Regions from separate parts of the Mesorhizobium sp. Primo-A genome, predicted to be linked through region 2. Evidence: predicted binding sites of a transcription regulator. Region 2 holds the regulator's gene; the other holds the start of a gene.
What was found. Region 2 encodes LexA, which represses DNA repair genes until DNA is damaged. Its sites were predicted from a motif close to TGTTCNNNNTGTGTTCNG; they were not measured.
Positions count from the first base shown of each region.

Region 1: the regulator LexA is predicted to act here: its motif matches at 2,192-2,209, upstream of EOC83_RS25070 (metallopeptidase family protein).

Region 1 is NZ_RZTG01000014.1:109,720-114,675, forward strand. Features, by position in the region: gene EOC83_RS25060 (CoA ester lyase) at 307-1,182, shown strand; gene EOC83_RS25065 (DUF1737 domain-containing protein) at 1,234-1,440, shown strand; gene EOC83_RS25070 (metallopeptidase family protein) at 1,628-2,050, opposite strand; gene EOC83_RS25075 (hypothetical protein) at 2,233-3,255, shown strand; gene EOC83_RS25080 (DUF6504 family protein) at 3,197-4,675, shown strand; gene EOC83_RS25085 (error-prone DNA polymerase) at 4,672-4,956, shown strand, end outside.
Region 2 is NZ_RZTG01000003.1:179,495-184,450, reverse strand. Features, by position in the region: gene gltX (glutamate--tRNA ligase) at 1-175, opposite strand, end outside; gene EOC83_RS06320 (ComEC/Rec2 family competence protein) at 278-2,740, shown strand; gene lexA (transcriptional repressor LexA) at 2,734-3,474, opposite strand; gene kynU (kynureninase) at 3,885-4,956, opposite strand, start outside.

The sequences.
Region 1 (4,956 bases), on a different contig from region 2:
GTTGGCGGGCTTCTGCGGACAAAGGGAATGAGGGTTGCGACGGGACACGCGCGCGGCGGATCGGCCAGCCACCAGCCCTCGCTCCGCAGTCGGTGAGGCAGGGACCAACGGGGCTTTGCTCGCTTGTGCATGCCGCTTGTCTCGCAAGCGGGCGGGGAAAGGGCAGGGCGGATCCGAGGAGGTTTTCCGCAGGCCCGTGCAGTTTTCGTGCAGGGGTAAACGCTGCCGATCTCCCCCCTCGTGGGGGAGATTGGTAGCTTCATGCCCCGACTTGCCTCACCCGCCCACAAGCGGCATAGATCATCCATGGAAACCTATCGCCCGCGCCGCTCCGTGCTCTACATCCCGGCCTCCAGCGACAAGGCCTTGGCCAAGATCGCGCAGCTTGCCTGCGATGCCATCATCATCGACCTGGAAGACGCCGTCGCTCCGGCCGACAAGATCGCCGCCCGCGAAAAACTGGCCGGCATTTTCGCCGGCCATTCCGAGAGACGCTGCGAGATGATCGTGCGCATCAATGCGATATCAGGCGAATGGGGCGCCGACGACCTGCTGGCTGCCGCAAGCTGCGAACCCGACGGCATCCTTCTGCCCAAGGTCGACACGCCGCGCGACCTGCTCGCGGCCGGCGACGTGCTCGACGATAATTTCGCTCCCCACAGCGTGAAACTATGGGCGATGATCGAGACGCCCAAGGCGCTGCTCAACATCGGCGCCATCGCCGAACTTGGCCGCGATCCGGCCTCGCGGCTCAATTGTTTCGTTGCCGGAACGAATGATCTGGTCAAGGAGACCGGCATTCTGGCGACGCCTGACAGGCGCTACCTCGTGCCATGGCTGATGCAGATGGTGCTGGCCGCACGCGCCGGCGGCATCGACATGCTCGACGGCGTCTCCAACGATTTTCGCGACCTCGACGCTTTCGCCCATGAATGCGCGGAAGCCGCGGCCATGGGGTTCGACGGCAAGAGCCTCATCCACCCGGCCCAGATCGAAGCCGCCAACCGCGCCTTCGTGCCGTCCACGGAAGCGGTGGCCGAGGCACGCTCGGTGAAGGAAGCCTTCGCGCTCGCCGAGAATGCCGGCAAGGGCGTGATCGCGCTGAACGGCAGGATGGTCGAGCGGCTGCATCTGGCGAAGGCCGAAAAACTGCTGGCGAAGGCAGCCGCCATCGGGTCATAAATGCTCGATGGATGCGAGCGGGCTACAGCTACTCACGACAGGAATTGAACAATGAAACTCTACCGCTTTCTGTCCGCTCCGGACGATGCCAGCTTCTGCCACAAGGTGACAGCGGCGCTGAACAAGGGCTGGCATCTGTTCGGCTCGCCGACCTATGCCTACGACAAGAAGGCCAAAGCGATGCGTTGCGGCCAGGCCGTGGTCAAGGATATCGACGGTCAGGAATACGGGCCCGATACCAAGCTGAGTGACTGGTAGATTTGAAAAGCTCCGACGCAGGGTGTGTTGAGATTCAGGTCAGGCCGAGTCGAAAATGGTGGTTTCCGAGAACCGGAGCGGAGCGTACTTTTGGGTACGTGAGCACCGTTCTACCGCGACGCGGTAGAGCGGGGAAGCGCAGGAAGCCATCATTTGCAGGCCGGCATCACCTGAATATCAGCGCACCCTACTCCGCCGCCTCTTCGATCTTCTCCATATCATCGTCCGACAGGCCGAAATGGTGGCCGATCTCGTGGATCAGCACGTGGGTGACGATGTCGCCCAGCGTCTCTTCGTTCTCGGACCAGTAATCGAGGATGGCGCGGCGGTAGAGCGTGATGCGGTTCGGGCCTTCCCCGGTCTGCGGGTTCCAGCGCTCGGCGATGCCGCGTCCCTCGAACAGGCCGAGCAGGTCGAATGGCGTTTCCAGCGACAGATCGTCCATGATTTCGTCGGTCGGGAATTCGGCGATCTGGATGACGATCTCGCCGGTCAGCTTGCGAAAATCCTCCGGCAGATGGGCGTACGCCTCCAGCGCCAGGAACTCCATTTCGTCCATCGAGGGCGAGAGTTCGTCGTGCCAGGTGCGGGTCTTGTAGATGCGGGCCATGCTTTATCCTTTGATCCCGGCATATAGGCTTTCGCACCGGAATCGGCAAATGAACGGGCCGATGCGCCTGCGCCATCCCTGCAGAGAGGAATAAATTCCCCATGACTCTGCTTGACTCTTGGGATGCGCTCTGGAATCTATAGGAACATAACAGGAACAATTGTGAGTGGAAGCTGACCGTCATGGCGATGACCGCCGTGGCGCGGGAGACTGTTTTTGCCCTGCGCCGCCAGATCGCGAAAATCGAGGGAACGCTGCCCGAGCGCTTGGCTGCGCCGGCAGCCGCACCCTTTGATGCTGACGTCAACACTGATCTCACAATCGTCCGGCGTGGCATTGCCGCGGCGTTGCCGGATGCGTTCCTGCCTATCGGCGTCGGGCGCCTCGATGCCGCCCTGAGCGGCGGGCTGCCGAAGGCCGCCCTGAGCGAAATCCATGGGCTTGAAACCCGCGATGCCGGGGCCGTCGCCGGCTTCGCTTTGTCGCTCACCAGCCTGATCCTCAAGCAAACGCCGGGGCTGCCGGTGCTGTGGATCGGCACATCGGAGATTTTTCGCGAGGCCGGCTTTCCCTATGCCAGGGGGCTTCACGCCTCGTTCGGCATCGAGCCGGAGCAATTGCTGTTTTCCGAGGCGCCAAGGCTCGTCGATGCGCTGTGGGTCGCCGAGGAGGCGGCCCGGATGACGGCGCTCGCCGCCGTCATCCTGGAAATCCGCGGCAATCCGCAGCGGCTTGACCTGACCGCGACACGCCGGCTGCATGCAAGGGCGCAAGCGGCCGGCCGGCCGGTGTTCCTGCTGCGGCAGGCGGCTGGGCCCGAACCGACGGCGGCACCCGTCCGCCTCATCGTCGCCTCGGCGCCGGCGGTGCCGCGCGACACCATCGCCGGGCCGCTGGCCGGCTCGATCGGCCGCCCGGCCTTCACCCTCACCATCGGCAAGAGCCGCACGGCCCTGCCTGGACAATTCACACTGGAGTGGAACCCCGATGAACGCGCATTCGACGAAAGAGCGGGCGAGGCAAGAGACCGGGCAAAGAATCCTGTCCCTGTGGTTTCCCTATCTGGCGGCGGAAAGGATCCTGCGCCAGCGTCTGGGGCGGTCCTGGCGTTCCCGGTCGTCGGATCACCCATCTCACCCGCCGCTCGTGATCAGCCATCGCGACCGCAACGCACAGCGCATCTCGGCCCTCGACGAGCGGGCTGAGGCGCTGCACCTGAAGCGCGACATGGGCATCGCCGATGCGCGCGCCATGCATCCGTCGATCGACGTCGTCGAGGCCGATCCGGAAGCCGATCGCCGCCTGCTCGAAGGCCTCGCCGACTGGTGCGACCGCTACACCCCGCTGGTGGCGCTGGACGGGGCAGACGGCCTGTTTCTCGACGTCACCGGCTGCACCCATCTGTTCGGCGGCGAGCGCGCCATGCTGGACGACATCCTGTCGCGCTTCTTCCATCAGGGTTTCGATGTCCGCGCCGGGCTTGCCGCGACGCCGGGTGCGGCCTGGGCGGCGGCACGCTTTTGCGGCGACCGCATCGTTGTGTCAGGCGAGGAGGAGGCGCTGCTGGCGCCCCTGCCGCTGGCCGCGCTGCGCATAGAACCTTCGACCCGCACCAGCCTGGAAAGTGTGGGCCTGCGCACGGCGGGCGCCGTCATGGCGGCACCGCGCGCGCCGCTCGCCCGCCGCTTCGGCGCCCTGCTGCTCCTGCGCCTCGACCAGGCGCTTGGCCGGCTCGACGAGGCGGTGTCGCCGCGCCTGCCCGTCGCGCCGCTTTCGGTCGAACGCCACCTCGCCGAACCCGTCACCCTGACCGAGGACATCGAACGGCTGGTGGGCATGCTGGCGGCGACCTTGAAGACCGACCTCGAGCGCCGCGGCGAGGGCGCCCGGACGCTGGCGCTGCTGCTCTTTCGCGTCGACGGCGCCGTCAGCCGCATCGCGCTCGGTACCTCGCGGCCGATGCGCGAACCCATGCTGATCCAGAAACTGTTCCATGAAAGGCTGGCCGCGCTCGAACAGGATATCGATGCCGGCTATGGTTTCGATCTGGTGCGGCTCTCGGTGTTGGCATCAGCCACCTTCGACATGCAGCAGGCCGATCTTGCCGGCGAGGTGACCGACGACGGCGCCGATATCGCGCTGTTCGCCGACCGCATCCGCGCCCGGCTCGGCGATGGCGCGGTTCTCCGGGCAGTCGCGGTCGAAAGCCATCTGCCGGAGCGTGCCGTCGCCACCATCCCCTTCACCGACGCGCCGTGCCGGACCACGCCGCCGAAGAAGCCGGACAGGCTGCAGGCACCAAAAACCATATTTCCGCCGGAACGACCGATCCGGCTGTTCCGCTCGCCCGAACCCATCGATGTGCCGGCCACCGAAATGCCGGAAGGACCGCCGCTGAACTTCCGCTGGCGGCGCGCGCTCTACCGGGTCAAGCGCGCCGAAGGGCCGGAACGCATCGCCGCCGAATGGTGGCGGGAAGCGCCAAGCGACGAGGCGGCATCGACGCGCGACTATTTCCGCATCGAGGATGCCGACGGCCGCCGCTACTGGCTCTACCGGCAAGGCCTCTACGGCGGCGCCTCGCAAGTCCCGCCGCGCTGGTTCCTGCATGGAGTCTTCGCATGAACGCGCTGACCGTCATTCCCTATGCCGAGTTCGGCATCCAGTCGAATTTCTCCTTCCTGCGCGGCGCCTCCAAGCCGGAGGAGCTGGTGGTCGCGGCCAAGCTCCTGGGCTTCTCGGCGATCGGACTTGCCGATCGCAACACGGTGGCCGGCGTGGTGCGCGCCTGGCAGCAGGCCAAGGTCGAAAAACTCTCCTATCACCCCGGCTGCCGGCTGGTTTTTGACGACGGCACGCCGGACATCCTCGCCTATCCCCAGGACCGCAAGGGCTGGGGGCACCTC
Region 2 (4,956 bases):
TGGCAGCCGTCGCGGCTTCATTGGAGCGTTCGCGATCGGTGTCCTCGATGCGCAGCAGCATCGTGCCGCCGGTGTGCTTTGCATACAGCCAGTTGAACAGCGCCGTGCGCGCGCCGCCTATGTGCAAATAGCCGGTGGGCGAGGGGGCAAAACGGGTGACGACCTTGTCGGACATGGAACTCTCGGAAACCATCTGAAGCGGGGTGCGGTCGCGCGGACTTTCGCGCTTTGCGCGTTCATGTAGCATAGGGTGTCGAGGGCGCAAGGGGCAGACCCGATGGCTGGACGAGGCTGGGGCTCGGATCAGGGCGAGGACGCTGCCATTGGCGTCAGCGAACGGTCCCTGTTTGCGCCTCTGCCAGCCTCATTGCCGCCGCCGTCGCCCCTCGTGCCGGATTCCGGCAAGCTGCCCTTGCAAACGGGTATCGCCGCCTCTGTTCCTGTTGCCGGAACCGGCAGGATCGTGCGCGTGCGCCGGCAGATCGGCCTGATATCACTGCCACGCCTGCGCCACAGCGTGAACATGGCGGCGAGCCTGGAACTCGACCGGGGCGTGGCCTTCCTGCTGGTACCGGTCTGCCTTGCGATCGGAGCGATCGGCTATTTTTCGCTGACGGCTGAACCCGACTTTGCGAGACCTGTCGCGGTTGTCATCCTGACGGGGATCTGTGCGCTGGTCTCGCGCTCATGGCCAAAGACCCATCTGTGTTTCATGGCGGCACTTTTGTGCGCCCTAGGGCTGCTTGCTGCCAAGGTCGAGACGTGGCGTGCGGGCACACAAATGTTGGGCTCGGAAATCTCGACGCAGGTGACCGGCCGCGTCGTCTCGCTCGACCGTATGGAAACTGGCCGTATCCGGCTGACCATCGACGTAACATCGACCGCAAGACCGAAACTGCGCTATGCGCCGGAACGGGTACGGCTTTCGGCACGCAAGATCCCGGCTGACGTGACCGCAGGCTCTCTCATCACTGGATATGCCAAGCTTTTGCCGCCGACCGGGCCGGTGCGACCGGACAGCTATGATTTCTCCTTCGACAGCTATTTTGCCGGCATTGGCGGCAGCGGGTTCTTTCTCGGCAATCCCAAGCTTGTCGTCAGCGATGATGGCGACATGCCGCTGTCGGCCCGAATTTCCTCCAGCGTGGAAAATGCCCGTGAAGGCATCGCCGACCATATCAGGGCGAGCGTCGGCGGCGCCGAAGGCGAGATCGCCGCGGCGCTGATCGTCGGCGTGCGCGCCGGCATTCCCGACGACATCAATGAGGCGATGCGACGTACCGGCATCTACCACATCATCTCCATTTCGGGACTGCATATGGCTCTGGTCGCCGGCACCATCATGGGGTTGCTGCGCGGCGCCTTCGCCTTGTTTCCCGATTTTTCCGCGCGTCGCCCGGTCAAGAAGTATGCCGCTGCCGCCGCACTGTTCTCGATCGCAGCCTACCTCGTCATCTCAGGTATCGTCGTCGCCGCCGAACGCAGCTTCATCATGCTGGCAGTGATGCTGATTGCAGTTCTGTTCGATCGAGCAGCACTCACCATGCGCAATCTGGCGATCTCGGCGATCGCCGTCATCGTGGTGTCGCCGCATGAGGTGGTCGGCCCGAGTTTTCAGATGTCGTTCGCCGCGACCGCGGCTCTGGTCGGCGCCTATGCCGGCTGGGCGGATCACCGCGCGGGAAAAGCAAGAACGCCGCCGCCGAAGCGATCCTTGCCCGGGTTCCTGACACGAAAATTCCTGCTGGCGGCAATCGGTCTGGCCATGACCTCGATCATCGCCGGCAGCGCCACGACGCTGTTTGCCATCTGGCATTTTCAGCGTGTGTCGCCGCTCAGCCTGTTCGCCAATCTCGCGGTTATGCCGATCGTCACCGTCGTCATGTTCCTGGCCGTCGCCAGCGCGCTGCTGATGCCTTTCGGATTGGATTGGCCAGGTCTCTACCTGATGGGCAAGGGCCTGACGATGATGATCGCCATATCGGGCTGGATCTCCGAGCGTTCGCCTGTCGATGGGGTCGGGCTGATTTCGCAACAGTCGGTCCTGCTGGTGGCCATTGCCCTGGTCATCGCGACGATGGCGACGACATGGCTGCGGCTCGCGGCTCTGCCATTCGCGTTGGCAGGCTTGCTGACCGTCTCGGATACGCGCACGCCCGATGTGCTGATCTCGGAAGACGCCCGGCTGGTGGCGTTGCCGATCGGTGGCGGTGAGCTTGCCGTCAGCCGGCAACGGCCGAACGAATTCACCGTCGACAACTGGAAACGCGCGCTGACATCGGAAACCATCGTCGTTCCGGAAGTGTTCGACAACAGCGATGGGCAATTCGACGTCGCGGATGCCGTTGAGCTACCGCCGGGATCGCCGTTCTATTGCTCCTCAGGCGTTTGCGTGGCCAGGCACATGTCCGGTGCGATCATTGCCTATGTCGAGGACCGCAAGGACACCTGGAAAGCCTGCGGCTTCGCCGAACTGATCGTCGTCAACGACGCCACCGCCTATGACGCCTGTCACAACCCGCTGGTTCTCGTCATCACCAAGCGGCAACTGGCTCGCAAAGGCAGTGCCGCGGTCTTCTTCGATCGCCAATCGGCGACCACGCCGGCGACGATCAGCTTCGCGGTGGACAGCCCATATCGGCCCTGGCACACGCAACGCAGATACTCTCGCGAGGCGAGGGGGCTGGCACCCTTCAAGAAACCCGAGAAGCCAGTGGTCAACCCACAGCCGTCTCAGTAGCGACGGATCAGGCCGACGAGCTTGCCTTGCACCTTGACCCTGTCCGGCCCGAAAATCCGTGTCTCATAGGCTGGATTGGCGGCTTCGAGGGCAATCGAGGCGCCCTTGCGGCGGAACCGCTTCAGCGTCGCTTCCTCTTCATCGACCAGCGCCACGATGATCTCGCCGGGGCTGGCCGTGTCGGCGTTACGGATGATAACGGTGTCGCCGTCGAAGATGCCGGCCTCGATCATCGAATCGCCCTTGACCTCCAGCGCATAGTGCGCGCCGCCCATGATCATGTCCGGCGGCACCGAAATCGAATGCGTCTGATGCTGGATGGCATCGATCGGCACGCCGGCGGCGATGCGACCCATGACCGGGATCGAAACGGCAGAGACCGCATCGTCGTCATTGCCGGGCGAAGGCATCCGCGAAGGCGCCGGCTTGATCTGCCGGCCAAGAGCACCACCCTGACCAAGACTGCCCTGGATGACGCTTGGCGAAAACTTCTTTGCCGCATTGAGGCCTGGCGCGATGGAGTCCGGCAGCCGCAGCACTTCCAGCGCGCGGGCCCGATTGGGCAGCCGGCGGATAAAGCCGCGCTCCTCAAGGGCCGTGATCAGCCGATGAATCCCGGATTTGGAGGCAAGGTCGAGCGCCTCCTTCATCTCGTCGAAGGATGGCGGAATGCCGCTCTCCTTCAGGCGTTCATGGATGAACATCAGCAGTTCATGTTGCTTGCGTGTCAGCATGGCGGCCCCCAGGTTCCCTGAAACCAGAATCGAAAAACAAACCCAGAACAAACACTATCTGTTCCAGTTGTGTTCTGCAACCGTTTAAAGTTTAATGAATTTGTTAAGGCTGCTGAAATTATTTGGCGCTTGCCAGCGGGTTACGATCGACGGGCGCCACCTTCGGCAATGCGCCTGCTCACATTGAAATTGTTATGGTTAATGACCTGTGGCTTATCCCCTACCAAAGCTTGGCATTATCTGTCGATCGACCTCGACAAGGGGCGATTGCAACCTTCGGGACGTTCGTTGGCCGTGAACGAAACGGAGCCAAAACGCCAACGTCAGTTGGGCATTTTGGCTGGAAATTCAGCTCTCCGTCATTTGCCAGGCAGTGAGGGCAGCGACGGCGGATCGCCGGGATCGGTGCGTCAGGTAACGGCTTCCTTGACGGCGAAACGCTGGTCCTTCCATGCTCCCGTGCGCAGAATGTCTTCCAGAACCTCAACCGCCAGCCACACATCCTTGTAGCTGACATAGAGCGGCGTGAAGCCGAAACGGATGGTCGACGGTGCGCGGAAGTCACCGATCACCCCGCGCTCGATCAGCGCCCGCATGATTTGATAGCCGTGGTCGTGAAGGAACGACACCTGGCTGCCGCGCCTGGTCGCGTCGCGGGTGGTCTCCAGCGTGAGACCGTAGGCGCCGCACTTGGCTTCGACGAGCTGGATGAACAGTTCTGTCTGCGCGACGCTCTTCTTTCGCAATGCCGCCATGTCGACGTCGCTCCAGATGGCAAGCGCGCCTTTGAGCGCCCGCATCGACAGGACCGGTTGCGTACCGCACAGAAAACGGCGGATGCCGGTGCCGGCAACATAACCCCGTTCGAAGGCAAAGGGCCGCGCATGGCCCCACCAGCCGCTGAGCGGCTGGCTGATATCGCCGTGGTGGCGCTGCGCGGCATAGATGAAGGCCGGCGCGCCCGGACCGCCGTTGAGGTACTTGTACGTGCAGCCGACAGCGAAATCGGCATTTGCCTGATCGAGCTCGACGGGCAGGGCGCCGGCGGTGTGGCAGAGATCCCAGACGATCAGCGCTCCGGCCGTATGAGCCCTGCGCGTCAGCGCCGCCATGTCGCGCAGTTCACCCGATTTGTAATTGACGTGGTTGACCAGCACCACCGCGACGTTTTCGTCGATCAGATCTTCGATGGTCGGCGCGTCGACGCCCGCGAGGCGCAGCAGGACGCCATCCCGGGTCGAGGCCACGCCTTCGGCGATGTACAGGTCGGTGGGAAAACTGTCACCTTCGGCGACGATGGCTGACCGGCCGGGCCGCATCTCCATCGCTGCGTGCAGCACCTTGTAGATGTTGGTCGATGTCGTGTCGCAGACAACGGTCTGGCCGGCCGCGGCTCCTATCAGGCGTCCGAGTTGGTCGCCGAGTTCGATCGGCATCTCGAACCATCCGGCCGTGTTCCAGGCTCGGATAAGATCTCGGGCC